DNA from 2 places in the Streptomyces sp. NPDC055254 genome. Region 1 is predicted to be linked to the other one. Evidence: predicted binding sites of a transcription regulator. Region 1 holds the regulator's gene; the other holds the start of a gene.

The links. Region 1 encodes HrcA, which represses chaperone genes, less so after heat shock. Its sites were predicted from a motif close to TTNGCACTCNGNNNNNCNGAGTGCNAA; they were not measured.
Region 2: a site for HrcA is predicted at 2,203-2,229, ahead of groES (co-chaperone GroES). Genes of this name have one in related genera too.

What each region holds. Positions count from the first base shown of each region.
Region 1 is NZ_JBSGQV010000019.1:77,877-88,021, reverse strand. It holds gene lepA (translation elongation factor 4) at 1-709, shown strand, start outside; gene ACWFQ8_RS19725 (AMP-dependent synthetase/ligase) at 937-2,829, shown strand; gene hemW (radical SAM family heme chaperone HemW) at 2,953-4,185, shown strand; gene ACWFQ8_RS19715 (hypothetical protein) at 4,232-4,807, opposite strand; gene ACWFQ8_RS19710 (DUF3097 domain-containing protein) at 4,900-5,703, opposite strand; gene ACWFQ8_RS19705 (MBL fold metallo-hydrolase) at 5,732-6,457, opposite strand; gene hrcA (heat-inducible transcriptional repressor HrcA) at 6,594-7,610, shown strand; gene dnaJ (molecular chaperone DnaJ) at 7,611-8,747, shown strand; gene ACWFQ8_RS19690 (nitronate monooxygenase) at 8,892-9,983, shown strand; gene ACWFQ8_RS19685 (16S rRNA (uracil(1498)-N(3))-methyltransferase) at 9,980-10,145, shown strand, end outside.
Region 2 is NZ_JBSGQV010000002.1:122,360-132,504, reverse strand. It holds gene ACWFQ8_RS02765 (FtsW/RodA/SpoVE family cell cycle protein) at 1-1,154, opposite strand, end outside; gene ACWFQ8_RS02760 (DUF6234 family protein) at 1,402-1,923, opposite strand; gene groES (co-chaperone GroES) at 2,373-2,681, shown strand; gene groL (chaperonin GroEL) at 2,818-4,446, shown strand; gene ACWFQ8_RS02745 (ester cyclase) at 4,536-5,246, opposite strand; gene ACWFQ8_RS02740 (SDR family NAD(P)-dependent oxidoreductase) at 5,311-6,084, opposite strand; gene ACWFQ8_RS02735 (MOSC domain-containing protein) at 6,109-6,789, opposite strand; gene ACWFQ8_RS02730 (LysR family transcriptional regulator) at 6,878-7,777, shown strand; gene ACWFQ8_RS02725 (WhiB family transcriptional regulator) at 7,942-8,268, opposite strand; gene ACWFQ8_RS02720 (response regulator transcription factor) at 8,657-9,268, shown strand; gene ACWFQ8_RS02715 (sigma-70 family RNA polymerase sigma factor) at 9,609-10,145, shown strand, end outside.

The sequences.
Region 1 (10,145 bases):
GCCGAACGTGGTCTACCGCGTCGTCATGGAGGACGGCAAGGAGGTCTCGGTCACCAACCCGAGCGAGTTCCCCGAGGGCAAGATCTCGGACGTGTTCGAGCCGGTCGTACGGGCCACCCTGCTCGCGCCCTCCGAGTTCATCGGCGCGATCATGGAGCTTTGCCAGCAGCGCCGCGGCACCCTCCTCGGGATGGACTACCTCTCCGAGGACCGGGTCGAGATCCGCTACACGCTCCCGCTCGCGGAGATCGTCTTCGACTTCTTCGACCAGCTGAAGTCCAAGACGCGCGGCTACGCATCCCTCGACTACGAGCCCACCGGCGAGCAGTCCGGCAGCCTGGTCAAGGTCGACATCCTGCTGCACGGCGACAAGGTCGACGCCTTCTCCGCCGTCTGCCACAAGGACGCCGCCTACGCCTACGGCGTGCGCCTGGTCGCCAAGCTGCGCGAGCTCATCCCGCGGCAGGCCTTCGAGATCCCGATCCAGGCGGCCGTCGGCTCCCGCGTCATCGCCCGCGAGACCATCCGCGCCATCCGCAAGGACGTCCTCGCCAAGTGCTACGGCGGTGACATCTCCCGTAAGCGGAAGCTGCTGGAGAAGCAGAAGGAAGGCAAGAAGCGGATGAAGATGGTCGGCTCCGTAGAGGTCCCGCAGGAGGCCTTCATCGCCGTCCTCTCCAGCGACGAGTCGAGCAGCAAGAAGAAGTAGCGGCACCGAAGGAAGCAGGCCCCCGAGCGAAAGCGCGGGGGCCTCTTTCGTTATGAACCGGCCGCTCGCGGGCTCTTACGCGCCGGGCGGACGGCCTCTAGTCTGATCACGGCTCGATGGTTACTCGCCAGTCACTAGCCCGCAACGTCTCAAACCCGCCTGTCCCAAGCGCCCCGCAAGCGCCCCCACGCCCACGCACTGCCGCGTGAACCGGTCCGGAGGATGTCGTGAGCGACACACAGACCTTGATCGAGAACCGTCCGCCCACCGTGGCGGCCCTCTTCCTGGAGCGCGTCGCCGCCACGCCCCACGGGGAGGCGTACCGTTTCCCGGTGCCCTCGGCCGGCGGCCCGGGCGCTCCCGACGACTGGAAGTCGCTCAGCTGGGGCCAGGCGGCGGAGCGCGTCTTCGCCATCGCCGCCGGGCTGATCGACCTCGGCCTGCGCTCGGAGGACCGGGTCGCGCTCGCCTCCAACACCCGGGTCGAGTGGATCCTCGCCGACCTCGGCGTGATGTGCGCGGGCGCCGCGACCACCACGATCTACCCCAGCACGAACGCGGAGGAGTCGGCGTACATCCTCGCGGACTCGGCGAGCCGGGTACTGATCGCCGAGGACGGCAAGCAGCTGGCGAAGGCCCGCGCCCACCGCGCGGACCTGCCCGAGCTGCAGCACGTCGTGGTCCTGGACGCGGCCGACGCGATCGCCGCCGAGGGCGACCCGGAGGGCTGGGTGCTCTCCCTCGCCGAACTGGAGAAGCGCGGTGCGGAGCACCTCGCCAAGCACCCGGAGGCGGTCAAGGAGCGGATCGCGGCCATCACGGCCGACCAGCTCGCCACCCTGATCTACACCTCGGGCACCACCGGCCGCCCCAAGGGCGTGCGGCTGCCGCACGACAACTGGTCCTACATGGCCAAGGCGACCGTGGCCACCGGCCTGATCACCAAGGACGACGTCCAGTACCTGTGGCTGCCGCTGGCGCACGTCTTCGGCAAGGTGCTGACTTCCGGCCAGATCGAGGTCGGCCACGTCACCGCCGTCGACGGCCGCATCGACAAGATCATCGAGAACCTGCCGGTCGTCCAGCCGACGTACATGGCGGCGGTTCCGCGCATCTTCGAGAAGGTCTACAACGGGGTCGCGGCCAAGGCCCGGGCCGCCGGCGGCGCCAAGTACAAGATCTTCCAGTGGGCGGCCGGTGTCTCCCGCGAGTACGCCAAGGTCAGCCAGGACAACTTCCGGCGCACCGGGCGGGCGGCGGTCCCCTTCGGACTCTCCACCAAGCACAAGGTCGCCGACGTGCTCGTCTACTCCAAGCTCCGCGACGCCTTCGGCGGCAACCTGCGGGCCGCCGTCTCGGGCTCCGCCGCCCTGGCCCCGGACATCGGCTACTTCTTCGCCGGTGCGGGCATCCACATCCTGGAGGGCTACGGCCTCACGGAGTCCAGCGCCGCCTCCTTCGTGAACCCGGGCGAGGCCTACCGCACCGGCACGGTCGGCAAGCCGCTCCCCGGCACCGAGGTCCGGATCGCCGACGACGGCGAGATCATGCTGCGCGGCCCCGGCATCATGCAGGGCTACCACGGGCTGCCGGACAAGACCGCCGAGGTGCTGGAGGCCGACGGCTGGCTGCACACCGGTGACATCGGCGAACTCTCCGCCGACGGCTACCTGCGGATCACCGACCGCAAGAAGGACCTGATCAAGACCTCCGGCGGCAAGTACGTCGCCCCGGCCGAGGTCGAGGGCCAGTTCAAGGCGATCTGCCCGTACGTCTCCAGCATCGTCGTGCACGGCGCGGACCGGAACTTCTGCTCGGCGCTGATCGCGCTCGACGGGCCGTCGATCCTGGGCTGGGCCGCCGATAACGGGCTGGAGGGCAAGACGTACGCGGAGGTCGTGGCCGCGCCGGAGACGAACCGGCTCATCGAGACGTACGTCCAGACCTTGAACGAGGGGCTCCAGCGCTGGCAGACGGTGAAGCAGTTCCGGCTGCTGCCGCGCGACCTGGACGTGGAGCACGGGGACCTCACCCCGAGCCTCAAGCTGAAGCGGCCGGTGGTCGAGCGGGAGTTCAAGTACCTGATCGACGAGATGTACGAGGGGTCCCGCGAAGCCTGACGCCTCGCGGCGAGCCACGCCCGGTGCGGGGCACCTCCGCCCCGCACCCCCGCCGGGCCGGCGCTCGGGGGCCCGCTTCGGGTGGGTGGGGCGGGGGTGGGGGCGGGTGCGGGACAATGGGGTATGCCTTCCGCACTGCCCGATGGTGAACCCATGCCCGAAGACGGCTCGCTGCCGGCGCACGCCCTGGCGGGTGCGGGGGAGCGGCCGCTCGGCTTCTACCTGCACGTCCCGTACTGCGCCACCCGCTGCGGGTACTGCGACTTCAACACCTACACGGCCACCGAGCTGCGGGGGACCGGCGGCGTGCTCGCCTCCCGGGAGAACTACGCCGACACCCTGATCGACGAGGTCCGCCTCGCCCGCAAGGTGCTCGGCGACGACCCCAGGGCCGTCCGGACCGTCTTCGTCGGCGGCGGCACCCCCACGCTGCTGCCCGCCCGGGACCTCGTACGGATGCTCGCCGCGATCCGCGACGAATTCGGCCTGGCCGAGGACGCCGAGATCACGACCGAGGCCAATCCGGAGTCGGTCGATCCGCAGTACCTGGCCGAACTGCGCGCCGGCGGCTTCAACCGGCTCTCCTTCGGCATGCAGAGCGCGAAGCAGCACGTCCTGAAGGTGCTCGACCGCACGCACACGCCCGGACGCCCCGAGGCCTGCGTCGCGGAGGCGCGCGCGGCCGGCTTCGAGCACGTGAACCTGGACCTGATCTACGGCACGCCCGGCGAGTCCGACGAGGACTGGCGCGCGTCGCTCGCGGCCGCCCTGGGAGCCGGACCGGATCACATCAGCGCCTACGCGCTGATCGTCGAGGAGGGCACGCAGCTCGCCCGGCGGATCCGCCGGGGCGAGGTCCCGATGACGGACGACGACGTCCACGCCGACCGCTACCTGATCGCGGACGAGGTCATGGCGCAGGCCGGGTACTCCTGGTACGAGGTGTCGAACTGGGCCACTTCGGAGGCCGGCCGCTGTCTGCACAACGAGTTGTACTGGCGCGGCGCCGACTGGTGGGGCGCCGGGCCGGGTGCGCACTCGCACGTCGGGGGCGTGCGCTGGTGGAACGTGAAGCACCCGGGCGCGTACGCCGCCGCACTGGCGCAGGGGCGTTCCCCGGGCGCCGGCCGCGAACTCCTCTCCGAGGAGGACCGGCGCGTGGAGCGGATCCTGCTGGAGCTGCGGCTCGTGGACGGCGTACCGCTGTCCTTGCTGGCTCCGGCCGGGCTGGCGGCCTCGCGCCGCGCACTGGCGGACGGCCTGCTGCACCCCGACCCGTACGAAGCGGGCCGCGCCGTGCTCACCCTGCGCGGCCGCCTCCTGGCCGACGCCGTCGTGCGCGACCTGGTCGACTAGGCCGGGCCGTCTTCTCCGGCATCCCGCGACGGCCCGGCCCCGCCCGCTAGTAGCCCCAGCGCGCCTGGCCGCCGTCCTGGCGGCAGTGGATGATCCGGCCGTTCCCGGCGTGCGTGGAGCGGCCGATGTCGGCCTTGCGGCAGAACTGGCCCGCGTTGTAGCAGTTCCCCGCGTTGGAGACGATCTCGCAGTCCGCGGCCACGGGCTCGGACGGCGGCGCCGGGGCCTTCGTCGCGGGTTGCGGGGTGGGCTTGGTCGCCGCCCGGGTCGTGGGGGCGGCGGGCGCCTTCTGGTCGACGGCGGGGGCGGTGACCGGCGGGGCCGGGACCTGCGTGGGAGTCGGCGAGGGCGGCGGTGTCGGGGACGGAGTCGGTGTCGGGGAGGCCGTCGTCGGGGCCGCCGACGTGAGGGACGGCGGCGCGGGCACCGCGGGCCCCTCGCTCGCGGCCGGCCCGCAGGCGACGGCGGCGCCCGCCACCAGGAGGGCGACCAGCGCCCGCCGGATCCGGTCCCCCGGACGTCCGCGGCCCCTGGAGCCGTCGCCGGTCCCGCTGGAGCCGCCGGTCCCGCTGGAGCCGCCCGTTCTGCTGTCGCCGGTTCTGCCGCCCTCGGTGCTGTGCATCGGTGCCCCCACCTGGAAGTCGCGAAAGGAGGCACATCATAGGAACATCCGTCCGGCGAGGGAGGGGGTTTCGCCGCGATCGTGACCTAGCCCTACGAGGGCGCCGTCACGTGGTCGATGAGGTGTTCCACCGCGCCCAGCAGGGTCGGTTCCAGGTCCTTGTACGAGGTCACGCGCGACAGGATGTGCTGCCAGGCGGCCCCCGTGTTCTCCGGCCAGCCCAGGGCCCGGCAGATGCCCGTCTTCCAGTCCTGGCCGCGAGGGACCGCCGGCCACGCGGGGATGCCGAGCGCGGACGGCTTCACCGCCTGCCAGACGTCCACGTACGGGTGGCCCACGATCAGGACGTCGGGGGAGGTCACCGCCGCCGCGATGCGGGACTCCTTCGACCCCGGCACCAGGTGGTCCACCAGGACGCCCAGGCGGGCGTCCGGGGCCGGGCCGAATTCCGCGACGACGGCGGGAAGTTCGTCGATGCCCTCCAGGTACTCCACCACCACGCCTTCGATCCGCAGGTCGTCGCCCCAGACCCGCTCGACCAGCTCGGCGTCGTGCCGCCCCTCGACATAGATCCGCCCGGCCCGGGCCACCCGAGCCCGGGCGCCGGGGACGGCGATGGACCCGGACGCGGTACGGGCCGCGGCCGCCGGCCCCCGGGGCGGGCGGACCAGGGTGACCACGGCGCCCTCCAGCAGGAAGCCGCACGGATCCATCGGGAAGACCCGCCGCTTGCCGAACCGGTCCTCCAGCGTCACCGTGCCGGCCTCGCAGGCCACCACCGCGCCGCAGAAATCCGTACCCGCCACCTCGACCACCAGGTCGGGCTCCGCCGGCACCTCCGGCACGGCCTTGGGGCGCTTCCACTGCGGGGTCAGGTCGGGGGAGTACTCGCGCATCCGGCCGACAGTAGGAGAGCGGCGCCGGTCACGCCTCCGACACGCCGAAACGGGCCGCCAGTGTGGCGCGTTGCGCACGGACGAAGTCCGCGCCGACCACCGCTCCGTGACCCGGCACGTACAGCGCGTCGTCGCCACCGAGCGACAGCAGCCGGTCCAGGGCGGCGGGCCACCGGGCCGGCATCGCGTCCCGGCCGGCCTGCGGCTCGCCCGACTCCTCCACGAGGTCCCCGCAGAACACCACCTCCCGCCCGCCGGGCACGAAGACCGCCAGGTCGTGCCCGGTGTGCCCCGGTCCCACGTTCGCCAGCAGCACCTGGATCCCGCCCAGCTCCAGCGTCCACTCGCCCGACACCGGGTGGCGGGGCAGCACCAGCAGTTCGACGGCCTCCGCCGCCTCGTCCTGCGGGAGCCCGTGCTCCACCGCCGAGCGCCGCAGCGCCTCGCGGTCACCGGCCAGCACCCCCGCCAGCCCCACCGCCCCGTACACCTCGGCGCCCGCGAACGCCGCTCCGCCCAGCACGTGGTCGAAATGTCCGTGCGTGAATGCGATATGAGTCACGTGCCGCCCGGTCAGCCGCTCCGCCTCGGCCCGCAGCAGCGCCCCCTCCCGGAGGGACGACCCCGGATCCACCAGGAGGACGGAATCGTCCCCCACCACCAGCCCCACGGTGCAGTCCCACACCGGCAGCCGGCGCCGACCGGCCCGTCCGCTCAGCCGTTCCCAGCCCGCCTCTTCCCAACGCACGTCCATACGGCGACGCTACCCTGGCGGGCCTCCCTTGCCAGGGGCTTACTACCCGGCCGTACACTGAGCGGGGGATCTCTGGCACTCGAACGCTCGGAGTGCCAACGGAGCAGGCAACGGACCACAGCTGGAGGTGTGCGCGATGCTCAGTGAACGCAGACTCGAAGTGCTGCGCGCCATCGTCCAGGACTACGTCGGGACGGAGGAGCCGGTCGGCTCCAAGGCGCTCACCGAGCGGCACCGGCTCGGCGTCTCGCCCGCCACCGTGCGCAACGACATGGCCGTGCTGGAGGAGGAGGGCTACATCGCCCAGCCCCACACCAGCGCCGGCCGGATCCCCACCGACAAGGGCTACCGCCTCTTCGTCGACAAGCTGGCGGGGGTCAAACCACTGTCGTCGCCGGAGCGCCGGGCGATCCAGAACTTCCTCGACGGCGCCGTCGACCTCGACGACGTGGTCGGCCGTACGGTGCGGCTGCTCGCGCAGCTGACCCGGCAGGTCGCCGTCGTCCAGTACCCGAGCCTGACCCGGTCGACCGTCCGGCACGTGGAGCTGCTCCCGCTGGCTCCCGCGCGCCTGATGCTCGTACTGATCACGGACACCGGGCGGGTCGAGCAGCGGCTGATCGACTGCCCGAGCCCATTCGGCGAGGCCTCGCTCGCGGACCTGCGGGCCCGGCTCAACAGCCGGGTCGTCGGCCGTCGGTTCACCGACGTGCCGCCGCTCGTCCAGGACCTTCCCGAATCCTTCGAGGCCGAGGACCGCGGCACGGTCTCCACGGTGCTCGCGACCCTCCTCGAAACCCTGGTCGAGGAAGCCGAGGAACGGCTGATGATCGGCGGTACCGCCAATCTCACCCGCTTCGGACACGATTTTCCCCTGACGATCAGGCCGGTGCTGGAGGCGCTGGAGGAGCAGGTCGTGCTCCTCAAGCTGCTCGGCGAGGCCAACGAGTCGGGAATGGCCGTACGGATCGGGCACGAGAACGCCTACGAGGGGCTGAACTCCACGTCGGTCGTCTCGGTCGGTTACGGTTCGGGCGGCGAAGCAGTCGCCAAACTCGGCGTGGTCGGACCGACCCGCATGGACTACCCCGGAACGATGGGAGCGGTACGCGCAGTGGCACGTTACGTCGGACAGATCCTGGCGGAGTCGTAAGTGGCCACGGACTACTACGCCGTTCTCGGCGTGCGCCGCGACGCATCGCAGGACGAGATCAAGAAGGCATTCCGGCGGCTCGCGCGCGAGCTGCACCCGGATGTGAACCCCGATCCCAAGACGCAAGAGCGTTTCAAGGAGATCAACGCGGCGTACGAGGTGCTCTCGGACCCGCAGAAGAAGCAGGTCTACGACCTCGGCGGCGACCCGCTGTCCTCCTCGGGCGGCGCCGGCGCGGGCGGCTTCGGAGCGGGTGGCTTCGGCAACTTCTCCGACATCATGGACGCCTTCTTCGGCCAGACCTCGCAGCGCGGGCCGCGCTCGCGGACCCGGCGCGGCCAGGACGCGATGATCCGCCTGGACCTGGAGCTGGACGAAGCCGCCTTCGGGACGACCAAGGACATCCAGGTCGACACGGCGATCGTCTGCACCACCTGCTCCGGCGAGGGTGCCGCCCCCGGCACCTCGGCGCAGACATGTGACATGTGCCGCGGCCGCGGTGAGGTCTCGCAGGTCACCCGGTCCTTCCTGGGCCAGGTCATGACCTCCCGCCCCTGCCCGCAGTGCCAGGGCTTCGGCACCGTCGTCCCGACCCCGTGCCCCGAGTGCGCGGGCGACGGCCGGGTCCGGTCCCGCCGCAGCCTGACGGTCAAGATCCCGGCGGGCGTCGAGAACGGCACCCGCATCCAGCTCGCGGGCGAGGGCGAGGTCGGCCCCGGCGGCGGCCCCGCCGGCGACCTGTACGTGGAGATCCACGAGCTGCCGCACCCGACGTTCCAGCGGCGCGGGGACGACCTGCACTGCACGGTCACCATCCCGATGACGGCGGCGTCCCTCGGCACCAAGTGCCCGCTGGAGACGCTGGACGGCATGGAGGAGATCGACATCCGGCCCGGCACCCAGTCCGGCCAGTCGATCCCGCTGCACGGGCGCGGCGTCACGCATCTGCGCGGCGGCGGGCGCGGCGACCTGATGGTCCACGTCGAGGTCACGACCCCGAGCAAGCTCGACCCGCAGCAGGAGGACCTGCTGCGCCAGCTCGCGAAGCTGCGCGGCGAGGAGCGGCCCACGGGCCAGTTCGCGCCGGGCCAGCAGGGCCTGTTCAGCCGTTTGAAGGACGCTTTCAACGGTCGCTGACGGGCGAGCCGAACACCGTACGAGCCCGGCCGGGGACGCCCCCGCGCCGGGCTCGGCGCATGTCCGGCGGAGCTCGGTGAAGCGGACTATGCCAGGCGAATGCCATGATTCGGCCCCCCGCACGGGACGTGGCACGATGCGTCCATGTCCTCCTCGCCGAACGGTCTCACCCCTTACCCGATCGTGCAGGCTCCCATGGCGGGCGGCGCCTCCAGCCCGCTGCTCGCCGCCGCCGTGTGCGAGGCGGGCGGGCTGGGGTTCCTGGCCGGGGGGTACAAGACCGCCGACGGCATGTACCAGGAGATCAAGCAGGTCCGCGCCCTGACCCGGCGCCCGTTCGGCGTCAACCTCTTCATGCCGCAGACCGGCTGCGCCGACCCGGCCGCGGTGGAGGCCTACCGGGGGCAGCTGGCCGGCGAGGCGAGCTGGTACGGGATCTCCCTCGCCGACGAGGACGTCTACAGCACCTGCGACGACGGCTACGACGCGAAGCTCGCCATCCTGCTCGAAGACCCGGTCCCGGTCGTCTCCTTCACCTTCGGCTGTCCCGGGGCCGCGGCGCTGGCGGCGCTGCGGAAGGCGGGCACCCGCACCACCGTGACCGTGACCTCCGTCGAGGAGGCCCGTACCGCGCAGCACGCGGGAGCCGACGCCCTGTGCGTGCAGGGCGTGGAGGCGGGCGGTCACCAGGGCACCCACCGCGACGACCCGCAGGCCGACGGCACGGCGTCCGTGGGGCTGCTCGCGCTGGTGGCCCAGGTGCGGGAATCCGTGTCGCTCCCGATCATCGCGGCGGGCGGTCTGATGCGCGGCTCGCAGATCGCCGCGGTGCTGGCGGCGGGCGCGGAGGCGGCGCAGCTCGGCACCGCCTTCCTGGCGTGCCCGGAGTCGGGTGCGGACCCGCTGCACAAGAAGGCGCTGACGGACCCGCTGTTCGTCCGGACCGAGCTGACCCGGGCCTTCTCCGGGCGGCCGGCGCGGGGACTGGTGAACCGGTTCGTGCGCGAGCACGGTCCCTACGTCCCCGCCGCCTACCCTCAGGTCCACCACCTGACCTCGGCCCTGCGCAAGGCGGCCGCGGCGGCCGGGGATCCGCAGGGCATGGCCCTGTGGGCGGGGCAGGGGCACCGGCTGGCGCGGACGTTGCCGGCCGGTGAGTTGGTGGAAGTACTGGCAGCCGAACTGGCCGAGGCGAAGAGCGCGTTGAGAGCAATGCAGATGAGGAGTGCGTCATGACCGCCCCCGTGTTCGTGGTCGAAGAGGTCCCGGCGGGACCGGAGTTCGTCCTGGACGGCCCCGAGGGCCGGCACGCGGTGTCCGTGAAGCGGCTGAACCCGGGTGAGGCGGTGGTCCTGACGGACGGCCGGGGCGGCTGGGCCGACGCGGTCGTCAAGGCGG
Region 2 (10,145 bases), on a different contig from region 1:
AGGAGTTTGCCGAACGGGTCGGTGGCGGCGAGCGCCATGCGCAGGCCCCGCTGCACGAGGAGCGCGTAGAGGAGCAGGACGGCCATGACTCCGGCCAGGCCGAGCTCCTCGCCCACCGTCGTGAGGATGAAGTCGCTGCGCCCCGCGAACTTGATCAGCTCCGGGTGCCCCAGGCCGAGGCCCGTACCGGACATGCCGCCGGTGCCGAAGCTGAACAGGGCCTGCGCCGACTGGTCGGAGGTCACGCCGGGCGGCCGGTTCTCCCAGTAGTAGGACAGCGGCTCCAGCCAGGCGGCGACGCGCGCCTTGACGTGGGGCTCCGTCGAGCCCACGACGAAGGCCCCCAGCGAGGCCATCAGCACGCCGGTCACGATCCAGCCGGTGCGCTCCGTGGCGACGTACAGCATCACCACGAACACGCCGAAGAAGATCAGCGAGGTGCCGAGGTCGCGCTCGAAGACCAGCACCAGCATCGAGACGATCCACACCGTCACGAGGGGGCCGAGCTGGCGCATCGGGGGCAGTCGCACGCCCAGGAACCTGCGGCCCGTCAGGGCGAGCGAGTCCCGGTGCGTCACCAGGTACCCGGCGAAGAAGATCGCGATCATGATCTTCACGAACTCGCCGGGCTGGAGCGAGAAGCCGAAGAGCTTGATCCAGCGCTTCGCGCCGTAGGTGTCCGCGCCGAAGAACGCCGGCGCGATCAGCAGCACCAGCGAGGCGGCCATCGTGAGGTAGATGAACCGCTGCAGCAGCCGGTGGTCACGCAGGAGGGCGAGCACCAGCAGGCACGCGGCGACGCCGACGACCGTCCACATCAGCTGCTCGGGGGCGTTGGCCTCCGAGTTGTAGCGCTCGATGTACCCCTGGTCGAGGCGGTGCAGCAGCACCAGCCCCAGCCCGGTCAGCAGCATGGCGAGGGGGAGCACCAGCGGATCGGCGCGGGCGGCGAAGCGGCGCACGCCCAGGTGCCCCACCAGCGACAGCAGGGTCATGCTGATGGCGAAGCCGGTGAGGTCGGGCGGCAGCTCGCCGTTCATGGCGAGGCCCGCGCTCGCGTGGCCGAAAACGGCGATGCCGACGACGAGGGCCAGCAGCAGCGCCTCGGTGCGTCGGCGCGCGCCCGCCGTCGTCAGGGGTTTCAGTCCACGCACGGGACGCCGCCACCGTCCGTGGGGGCGGGTGGGGGCGACGGTGCGGGCGGCGGCGAAGCCGAGGTCGGCGCGGTCGGCGCGCCCGGTGAGGAGGAAGCGGCGCCCGGTGCGCTCGGGTTCGTACCGGCCGCGGGTCCGATCTGCTCGGCAATGAGGCGCTTTATCTTCATATCGTCTACGACGTTGGTCCCCTCCCCGTGGTTCCTTCCGAAGCGCGCACCGGGAAGACCGGCCGCCGCGCGCGGGCTCACCCTCCGGGGCACTCGTGACTGTCGCCCCCGCTGAAGCACTGCCCGTACGTGCCCCGGTAGGGCGGCTCGGGGGCCACCGGGTGGGCGGCCTCGTACGTGGCGTGGGCCAGGGTCAGCGTCAGCCCCACGAGCAGTGCGCACGCCGCGGCGTGGACGGTGGCGGAGAACCGCGCGCGCCGACGGACGAAAAGGGCGACGGCCAGTGCGGAGCCGCAGCACAGCACGCCGAGGAAGGTGAGCACACCCGAACCGAGGGGCAGGCCGTGCCAGTCGGGACCCGGGTCCGGTTCCGGCGCGATGAAGCCGAACTGCTCGACGGAGTGGTACGCGAGGCCCGCGAGCAGGACCGCGGCCAGCAGGGCGGACGTGACGACGGCCAGCACGGCGTCCGCCAACGGGCGCATCGGCTCGCGGGGGCGGCGGGTCCGCGCCGGCGGGCCCGCGCTCCGCGCGCCCCGGTCCTGCGCCTGCGGCGGGTCGTGCGGCTGCGCGCCCTCCGGGGGCGTCCCTGCGGTCATGCTCCGCAGTGTTCGCCCTACCGCGTCGCGCCGCCTGAGTACGGGTACTCAGTGCGCGGCGGGGGCTTCGGCCCCCGGAGTCCCGGCGCGGCACGGGTCTCGCGGGCGGGTCGAGGGGCGGATCCCGGCCATGAGTGGGTCGGCGTCCGGCACCCGGCAGCGCCCGCGGCCGCCCGCGTCCGGCCTCGTCACGCCGGTGGCAGCAAGGATCGCGGACGCGTGTGCGGCCGGATCCGGGGCGGTTCTCGGCCCGCTCCGCGCAACGCCCGGCGGCGAGAATTGGCACTCAGCTTGACCGAGTGCTAATCGCCGGAATAGTCTCGCACCTGGCACTCGCCCCTGGTGAGTGCCAACACAGCGACAGGCAGGTCCGGCACCCGCGACGACGGATCGACCTGGTCGCCACCTCAGACAGTTAACCCCGGATCTCCGAAGGGGGAGGTCGGATCGTGACGACCGCCAGCTCCAAGGTTGCCATCAAGCCGCTCGAGGACCGCATTGTGGTCCAGCCGCTCGACGCCGAGCAGACCACGGCTTCCGGCCTGGTCATCCCGGACACCGCGAAGGAGAAGCCCCAGGAGGGCGTCGTCCTCGCGGTGGGCCCGGGCCGCTTCGAGGACGGCCAGCGTCTCCCGCTGGACGTCAGCGTCGGCGACATCGTGCTCTACAGCAAGTACGGCGGCACCGAAGTGAAGTACAGCGGCGAGGAATACCTCGTCCTCTCGGCTCGCGACGTGCTCGCGATCGTCGAGAAGTAATTCGCTTCCAGATTTGATTTGAGCTGCGCCCCTGGTCACCCTGCTGATGCCGGGCGGCGAGGGGCGTAGTTCGTTCTAGGCGGTGGAGGTCGCGGTGAGCGGCCGAGGATCGCAACGAGAGGACTGAACCGCTCCCATGCCGAAGATCCTGAAGTTCGACGAGGACGCCCGTCGCGCCCTTGAGCGCGGCGTCAACAAGCTCGCCGACACGGTCAAGGTGACGATCGGCCCCAAGGGCCGCAACGTCGTCATCGACAAGAAGTTCGGTGCGCCCACCATCACCAACGACGGTGTCACCATCGCTCGCGAGGTCGAGCTGGACGACCCGTACGAGAACCTGGGCGCGCAGCTCGTGAAGGAGGTGGCGACCAAGACCAACGACATCGCGGGTGACGGCACCACCACCGCCACCGTGCTGGCCCAGGCGCTGGTCCGCGAGGGTCTGCGCAACGTCGCCGCGGGCGCGTCCCCGGCCGCCCTGAAGAAGGGCATCGACGCCGCGGTCAAGGCCGTGTCCGAGGAGCTCCTCGCGACCGCCCGCCCGATCGAGGACAAGTCCGACATCGCCGCCGTGGCCGCGCTCTCCGCGCAGGACCAGCAGGTCGGCGAGCTCATCGCCGAGGCGATGGACAAGGTCGGCAAGGACGGTGTCATCACCGTCGAGGAGTCCAACACCTTCGGCCTGGAGCTGGAGTTCACCGAGGGCATGGCCTTCGACAAGGGCTACCTCTCCCCGTACATGGTGACCGACCAGGAGCGTATGGAGGCCGTCCTCGACGACCCGTACATCCTGATCAACCAGGGCAAGATCTCCTCCATCCAGGACCTCCTGCCGCTGCTCGAGAAGGTCATCCAGGCCGGCGCCTCCAAGCCGCTCCTGATCATCGCCGAGGACGTCGAGGGCGAGGCGCTCTCCACCCTCGTCGTCAACAAGATCCGCGGCACCTTCAACGCGGTCGCCGTGAAGGCCCCCGGCTTCGGTGACCGTCGCAAGGCGATGCTCCAGGACATGGCCACCCTCACCGGTGCCACCGTCATCGCCGAGGAGGTCGGCCTCAAGCTCGACCAGGCCGGTCTGGACGTACTGGGCTCCGCCCGCCGCGTCACGATCTCCAAGGACGACACGACCATCGTCGACGGTGGCGGCAGCCACGAGGAAGTCACCGGTCGCGTCAACCAGATCAAGGCCGAGATCGAGTCCACCGACTCGGACTGGGACCGCGAGAAGCTGCAGGAGCGCCTGGCGAAGCTCGCCGGTGGCGTCTGCGTCATCAAGGTCGGCGCCGCCACCGAGGTGGAGCTCAAGGAGAAGAAGCACCGTCTTGAGGACGCCATCTCGGCGACCCGCGCCGCGGTCGAGGAGGGCATCGTCTCCGGCGGTGGCTCCGCGCTCGTCCACGCCGTGAAGGTCCTTGAGGGCAACCTCGGCCTCTCCGGCGACGAGGCCACCGGTGTCGCGGTCGTGCGCCGCGCCGCCGTCGAGCCGCTGCGCTGGATCGCCGAGAACGCGGGCCTGGAGGGTTACGTCATCACCTCGAAGGTCTCCGAGCTCGACAAGGGCCAGGGCTTCAACGCCGCCACCGGCGAGTACGGCGACCTGGTCAAGGCCGGCGTCATCGACCCGGTGAAGGTCACCCGCTCCGCGCTGGAGAACGCCGCTTCCATCGCCTCCCTGCTGCTCACGACCGAGACCCTGGTCGTCGAGAAGCCGGCCGAGGACGAGGGCGACGCCGGTCACGGCCACGGCCACGGCCACAGCCACTGATCGACGAGAGGGCCCCGGTCACCGCTGCTCGGCGGAGGTGACCGGGGCTTTCCCGTGTGCGGTCCGGTTCGTGCCGTACGGCCGCCGGCCTAGCCGGCCATGTCGGGCATCATGCCCATCTGCCGCATCATCGCGGGGGCGTCGTAGTACCACCAGCCCTCCGCGATCCGGCCGTTCTCCATCCGGAAGGTCGTGCACCCCGACATGGTGACTTCCTTGCCGACGGTCGGCGGGACCCCCATGAACTCGCCCTTCTGGGTGCCCTTCCAGTCCCACATCGTGGTGACGCAGTCGCCCTCGGCGATCTGACGGGTCGTGGTGAACCTGTAGTCGAAGGCGTCCCGCCACATGCCCACGGTGGTGCGCATGCCGTCCCGGCCGTTGCTCCGGCCCGGCGCCTCCATGACGTCGTGGTCGGTGTAACCGTCCGCGAAGCACTCCTCGATCGCGTCGAGCTCGCCGCGCATGAGGATGTCGTCGAAGACCCGGTCCACGACCATCTTGTTGAGGTACTCGTCGCGGACCACGTCGAGGTTCATGAACGTGGGCATTCCCTCGCAGAGGGCCACCATCTCCTGGAACATCCGGTCGGTCTCCGGGAGGTGAGAGTTCTTCATGGCCTCCTCGTACGACGGGAATTCGACCAGGTCGAGGTAGTGCGTCTCGGACTCGCGGTCCTTGCCGATCATGGTGTGGGTGACCGTGCGCCTGCCGCTGGTCTGTTCGGCGTAGCGATCGATGAGGGCGTTCACCTCGTCGAACCGCCTCGTCTCGTAATCGATCACTTGTACGAATGTCATCGCGTCGCCTCCCGTGCTGGATGGGACAGCTCCAGTTTAGGGAGATTTCACCCGATCGGCCGGTTTACTGAGGTCCGTACTTGCGGCCCGTACGCGAGGACATGCCGCCCAGCAGGCCGCGCGGCGTCAGCTTGACCACGCCCATCAGCGCCTTGTACCGAGGGTCCGGGACGGAGACCGACTTCCCCCGGGCCAGGTCGGCCAGCGCGGCGGCCACCAGCTTGTCGGCGTCCAACCACATCCAGCCGGGGATGTTGTCCGTGCCCATGCCGGCCCGCTCGTGGAACTCCGTCCTAACGAAGCCGGGGCACAGTGCCATCAGCCGCACGCCGGATCCCGCCAGGTCCCGCGCGGCTCCCTGGGTGAACTGCACGACCCACGCCTTGCTCGCGCCGTAGGTGCCGCGCGGGACGAAGGCGGCCACCGAGGCCACGTTGATCACGCCGCCCCGCCCGCGCGAGCGCATCGACGCGGTGGCCGCCGAGGTCAGCCGCAGGACCGCCTCGACGTGCACCTTCAGCATGGTCAGCTCGTCGGCCATCGAGACTTCGAGGTAGCGGCCCTTGTTGCCGAAGCCCGCGTTGTTGACCAGCAGGTCGACCGGGTGCGTGCGGTCGCCCAGGCGCTGCTCGACGGAGGCGATCCCCTCCTCGGTGGAGAGGTCGGCGGCCAGTACCTCGGCCTCGATGCCGTGGCGGTCGTGCAGCTCGGTGGCCTGTTCGCCGAGCCGCTTCGTGTCGCGGGCCACCAGCACCAGGTTGTGGCCCTGGGCGGCGAGCCGCCGGGCGAAGGCGGCGCCGATGCCCGCCGTGGATCCCGTAATCAACGCAGTCGTCATAGGCGCAACCTAGCGCCCCGGGTATCAGTGCGACGCGGCCCCGTGCTTGCGCGCGTATTCCAGCGCCGTTTCCCGCACCTCGGGGGCCAGCGCGTCGCCCGCCGCCAGGACCCGCGGCAGCAGGTGGCGCTCGGTGGTCCAGGCCCGGAAGAGGAACGTCGACGTCACCTCGTGCTCCGGGCGGTGGACCATCTCGATCCCGTCGCCGGGCGAGATCCGGCCCTCGCGGACCACGCGCAGGTACGCGCCCGGGCGGGCCTCGCGCGTGAACCGCTTGACCCAGCCCGGCTCGCCCATCGCGCCCTGGAAGGTGCGGCAGGGGATGCGGGTGGAGGCGACCTCAAGCAGCAGTTCGGGGCCTATCCGCCAGCGCTCGCCGAGGACCGCGCCGCTGACGTCCACCCCGCGGGTGGTGAGGTTCTCGCCGAACAGCCCGGCCGGAAGTTCGCGGCCCAGCTCGCGCTCCCACAGGTCCAGGTCCTCGCGGGCGTACGCGTAGACGGCCTGGTGGTCGCCGCCGTGGTGGCGCCGGTCGCACACGGCGTCACCCTCCAGGCCGCTGCCCGGGCCGGTGGCCTTGGGCCCCGGGGCGAAGACGCGGACCGGGCCGGCGACCGGGCGCTTGCCGATGCCGGTCAGGTTGCCCTCGGCGTCGGTGTAGTCGACGACCGCGGCGCGGCCGATGTTCACGGAGATCAGATGCATGGGACCCATGCGGACACGCTAGCCGAGCCGCCCCAAAGTGGCACGAAGATATTTACTCCGCGGTCAAAGCAGGCCTTATACTCGAAGAGTGATCGAAGCACGTCATCTCCGCGTTCTGCGCGCCGTCGCCGGAACGGGCTCCTTCTCCGCCGCCGCTCGTGAACTCGGCTGCACCCAGCCGGCCGTCTCCCAGCAGATGAAGGCGCTGGAACAGTCGGCCGGCACCCCCCTGCTCATCCGCACCGGGCGCGAGATGCGGTTGACCCAGGCCGGCGAGGCCCTGGTCCGGCACGCCGCGGGGATCCTCGCCGGATTGACCGCCGCCGAGGAGGAGGTCGCGGCCATCGCGGGCCTGCGCGCGGGCCGGGTACGGCTCGTGTCCTTCCCGAGCGGCAGCTCCACCCTGGTGCCCACGGCGCTCGCGGCGATGCGCGCCGCGCACCCGGGCACGCGGATCTCCCTCGTCGAGGCGGAGCCGCCGCGGTCGGTGGAGATGCTCCGCGAGGGCGACTGCGACGTGGCCCTCGCCTTCCGCTACGGCGGGTCGGCCGGGGCCGCCGCGGAGTGGGAGGACCTCGTCGTGCGGCCGCTGCTCACCGACCGGCTCGTCGGGCTGGTGCCGGACGGGCACCGGCTGGCCGGTGCGGAGCGGGTGGGCATGGCCGAACTGGCCGACGAGCCCTGGATCGCGGGCTGCCCGCGCTGCCGCCGCCACCTGGTGGAGGTGTGCGAGAGCGCGGGCTTCACCCCGCGCATCGACTTCGCCACCGACGACTATCCGGCGGTGGTGGGCCTGGTGGGCGCGGGGCTGGGCGTGGCCGTCCTGCCCCGGCTCGCGGTGGAGTCCGTACGGGCCAAGGGCGTGAGCGCGGTGGCCGTGGAGCCGGCGGTGGAACGGGAGGTCGTGGCGCTGACCCTGCCCGACCTGGCCCGCGTACCGGCCGTGGCGGCGACCCTGGCGGAACTCGAACGGGCCGCCGGGCGCTGACCCGACCGGGGGCGACCCGGCGGGTGCCGGGCCCGCCCGGCGCCGGGCGCGAGGGCGGCCGGGGCCCGGGCCGCCACCCCGTGACGGCGGCGGCTTCGGCTTCGGGTTCGGGTTCGGGTTCGACGAGGGTGTGCGGGGCGTACGCGGCGTGCGGGAGCCTCCGGTCAGTGCGGCGGTACGGGTCCGATCGCGGACGACGCGGGGATCAGGCGGTGCCGCGCCCGCCCCATCAGTTCTTCGCGTTCGTCCTCGGTGAGGCCGCCCCACACCCCGTAGGGCTCGCGGACGGCGAGTGCGTGCGCAGCGCATTCCGAGCGCACCGGGCATCGCATGCAGACCTCTTTAGCCGAGGCCTCGCGCGCGCTCCTGGCCGCGCCCCGCTCGCCCTCCGGGTGGAAGAAGAGGGAGCTGTCGACCCCGCGGCAGGCAGCCAGCAGCTGCCAGTCCCAGAGGTCGGCGTTCGGTCCGGGGAGGCGGGAGAAATCTGCCATGGGTAGTCCTCTTGGTGCCGGTACTGAGGCGGATACGGTCCGTGCGGTCCACGTCTCCACACCTACTGTCGGAGTAGATGTAAATATGACTCATTGGGAATCTAGCCTCAGACATGTGCCGAACGGAAGGAAAGCCGCCAAATAGGGCATAGCTCCAAATGGAGGACAACCGGCGCGCGCCTCCGGCGCCGTGATCGCTTCCTCACGTAGAGTGCTGAAGGTGTCCGTCCGACCCGTAACTCTTTCGAGTGACCATCGTTGAGAGTGCGATGGCGGTTGAACCAAGAAGTTCTCGGACACGTGTCCGGGGATGTCGACCGCACAGGTGACGATACGTACCAGCCTGGAGGCTCAAGGTGACGCGCATCAGCAGCTGCGGAGGGCGGTCATGACATCCGTCCTCGTCTGCGACGATTCCCCGCTTGCCCGAGAGGCGCTCCGTCGCGCGGTTGCCACCGTGCCCGGCGTCGAGCGTGTGACGACGGCTGCCAACGGCGAGGAAGTCCTCCGCCGCTGGGGTGCCGACCGCTCCGACCTGATTCTGATGGACGTCCGGATGCCCGGGCTCGGCGGTGTGGAGACGGTCCGCCGCCTGCTCTCGGCCGACCCGGGCGCCCGCATCATCATGCTGACGGTCGCCGAGGACCTGGACGGCGTGGCCCTCGCGGTCGCCGCCGGCGCCCGCGGTTACCTGCACAAGGACGCCTCGCGCGCCGAACTGCGGGCCACGGTCACCCAGGCCCTCGCCGACCCGACGTGGCGGCTGGCCCCGCGCCGGCTCCGCTCGGCCGAGATGGGCGCCGCGCCCACGCTCACCGCGCGTGAGATCCAGGTGCTGGAGGGCATGAGCCACGGCCGGTCCAACGCGGAGATCGGGCGCGAGCTCTTCCTCTCCGAGGACACGGTCAAGACGCACGCCCGCAGGCTGTTCAAGAAGCTCGGTGCCTCCGACCGGGCGCACGCCGTGGCCCTCGGGTTCCGCTGGGGCCTCGTCCGCTGACCTCCGGGTCACGGCGGGCCCGCCGTGCGCGGTCCCGTCCGCCCGGGCGGACGGGGCGGCACGCCGTCGTCCGGGCGGCGTCGCCGGACCCCGCCCGGCAGGGCGTGCCCCGTCCGGGCGTACCCCGTGCGCACAGGGGATCGGCGGGGCACAATCCGGGGGACGTGTCGCTTCGCGCGCGATGCCGCATCCTTGGAGATGTGGAGTACTCGGGGACCATTCGGCCGAGCGGGAGGGGAGGGCGCAGACGATGAGTTCCGGCGCACCCGCTCATAACGCTTCGATGCACAACAAGGGCCGCGGTGCCGCAGATCCTCCGGCGCCAAGGCACCATGGATCGATGCGCGACGACGAGGCCCTGGGGTCACCCGCGGCCACAGGCCCCACCGGCGCCGCCAAGGGCGGCAGTGCCGGGGCCGTCAGCGCGCTCGTACGCCGTGCGGTGGAGGGTGACGAGCAGGCCACGCACGATCTGCTCGCCTTCGTACACCCGCTCGCCATCCGCTACTGCCGCACCCGGCTCTCGCGGCTTCCCGGTGACGCTCGCCACTTCGTCGAGGACCTGGCGCAGGAGGTCTGCGTCGCGGTCCTGATGGCCCTGCCCCGCTACCGGGACACCGGGCGCCCCTTCGAGGCCTTCGTCTTCGCCATCGCCGCGCACAAGGTCGCGGACCTCCAGCGGGCCGCGATGCGGCATCCGGGCAGCACGGCCGTGCCCTCCGACGAGATGCCGGAGCGGCCGGACGACTCGCTGGGGCCGGAGGAACGGGCGCTGCTCAGCAGCGACGCCGCCTGGGCCAAGAAGCTGCTCGCCAACCTCCCGGAGAACCAGCGCGAGCTGCTCGTGCTGCGGGTGGCCGTCGGGCTGACCGCCGAG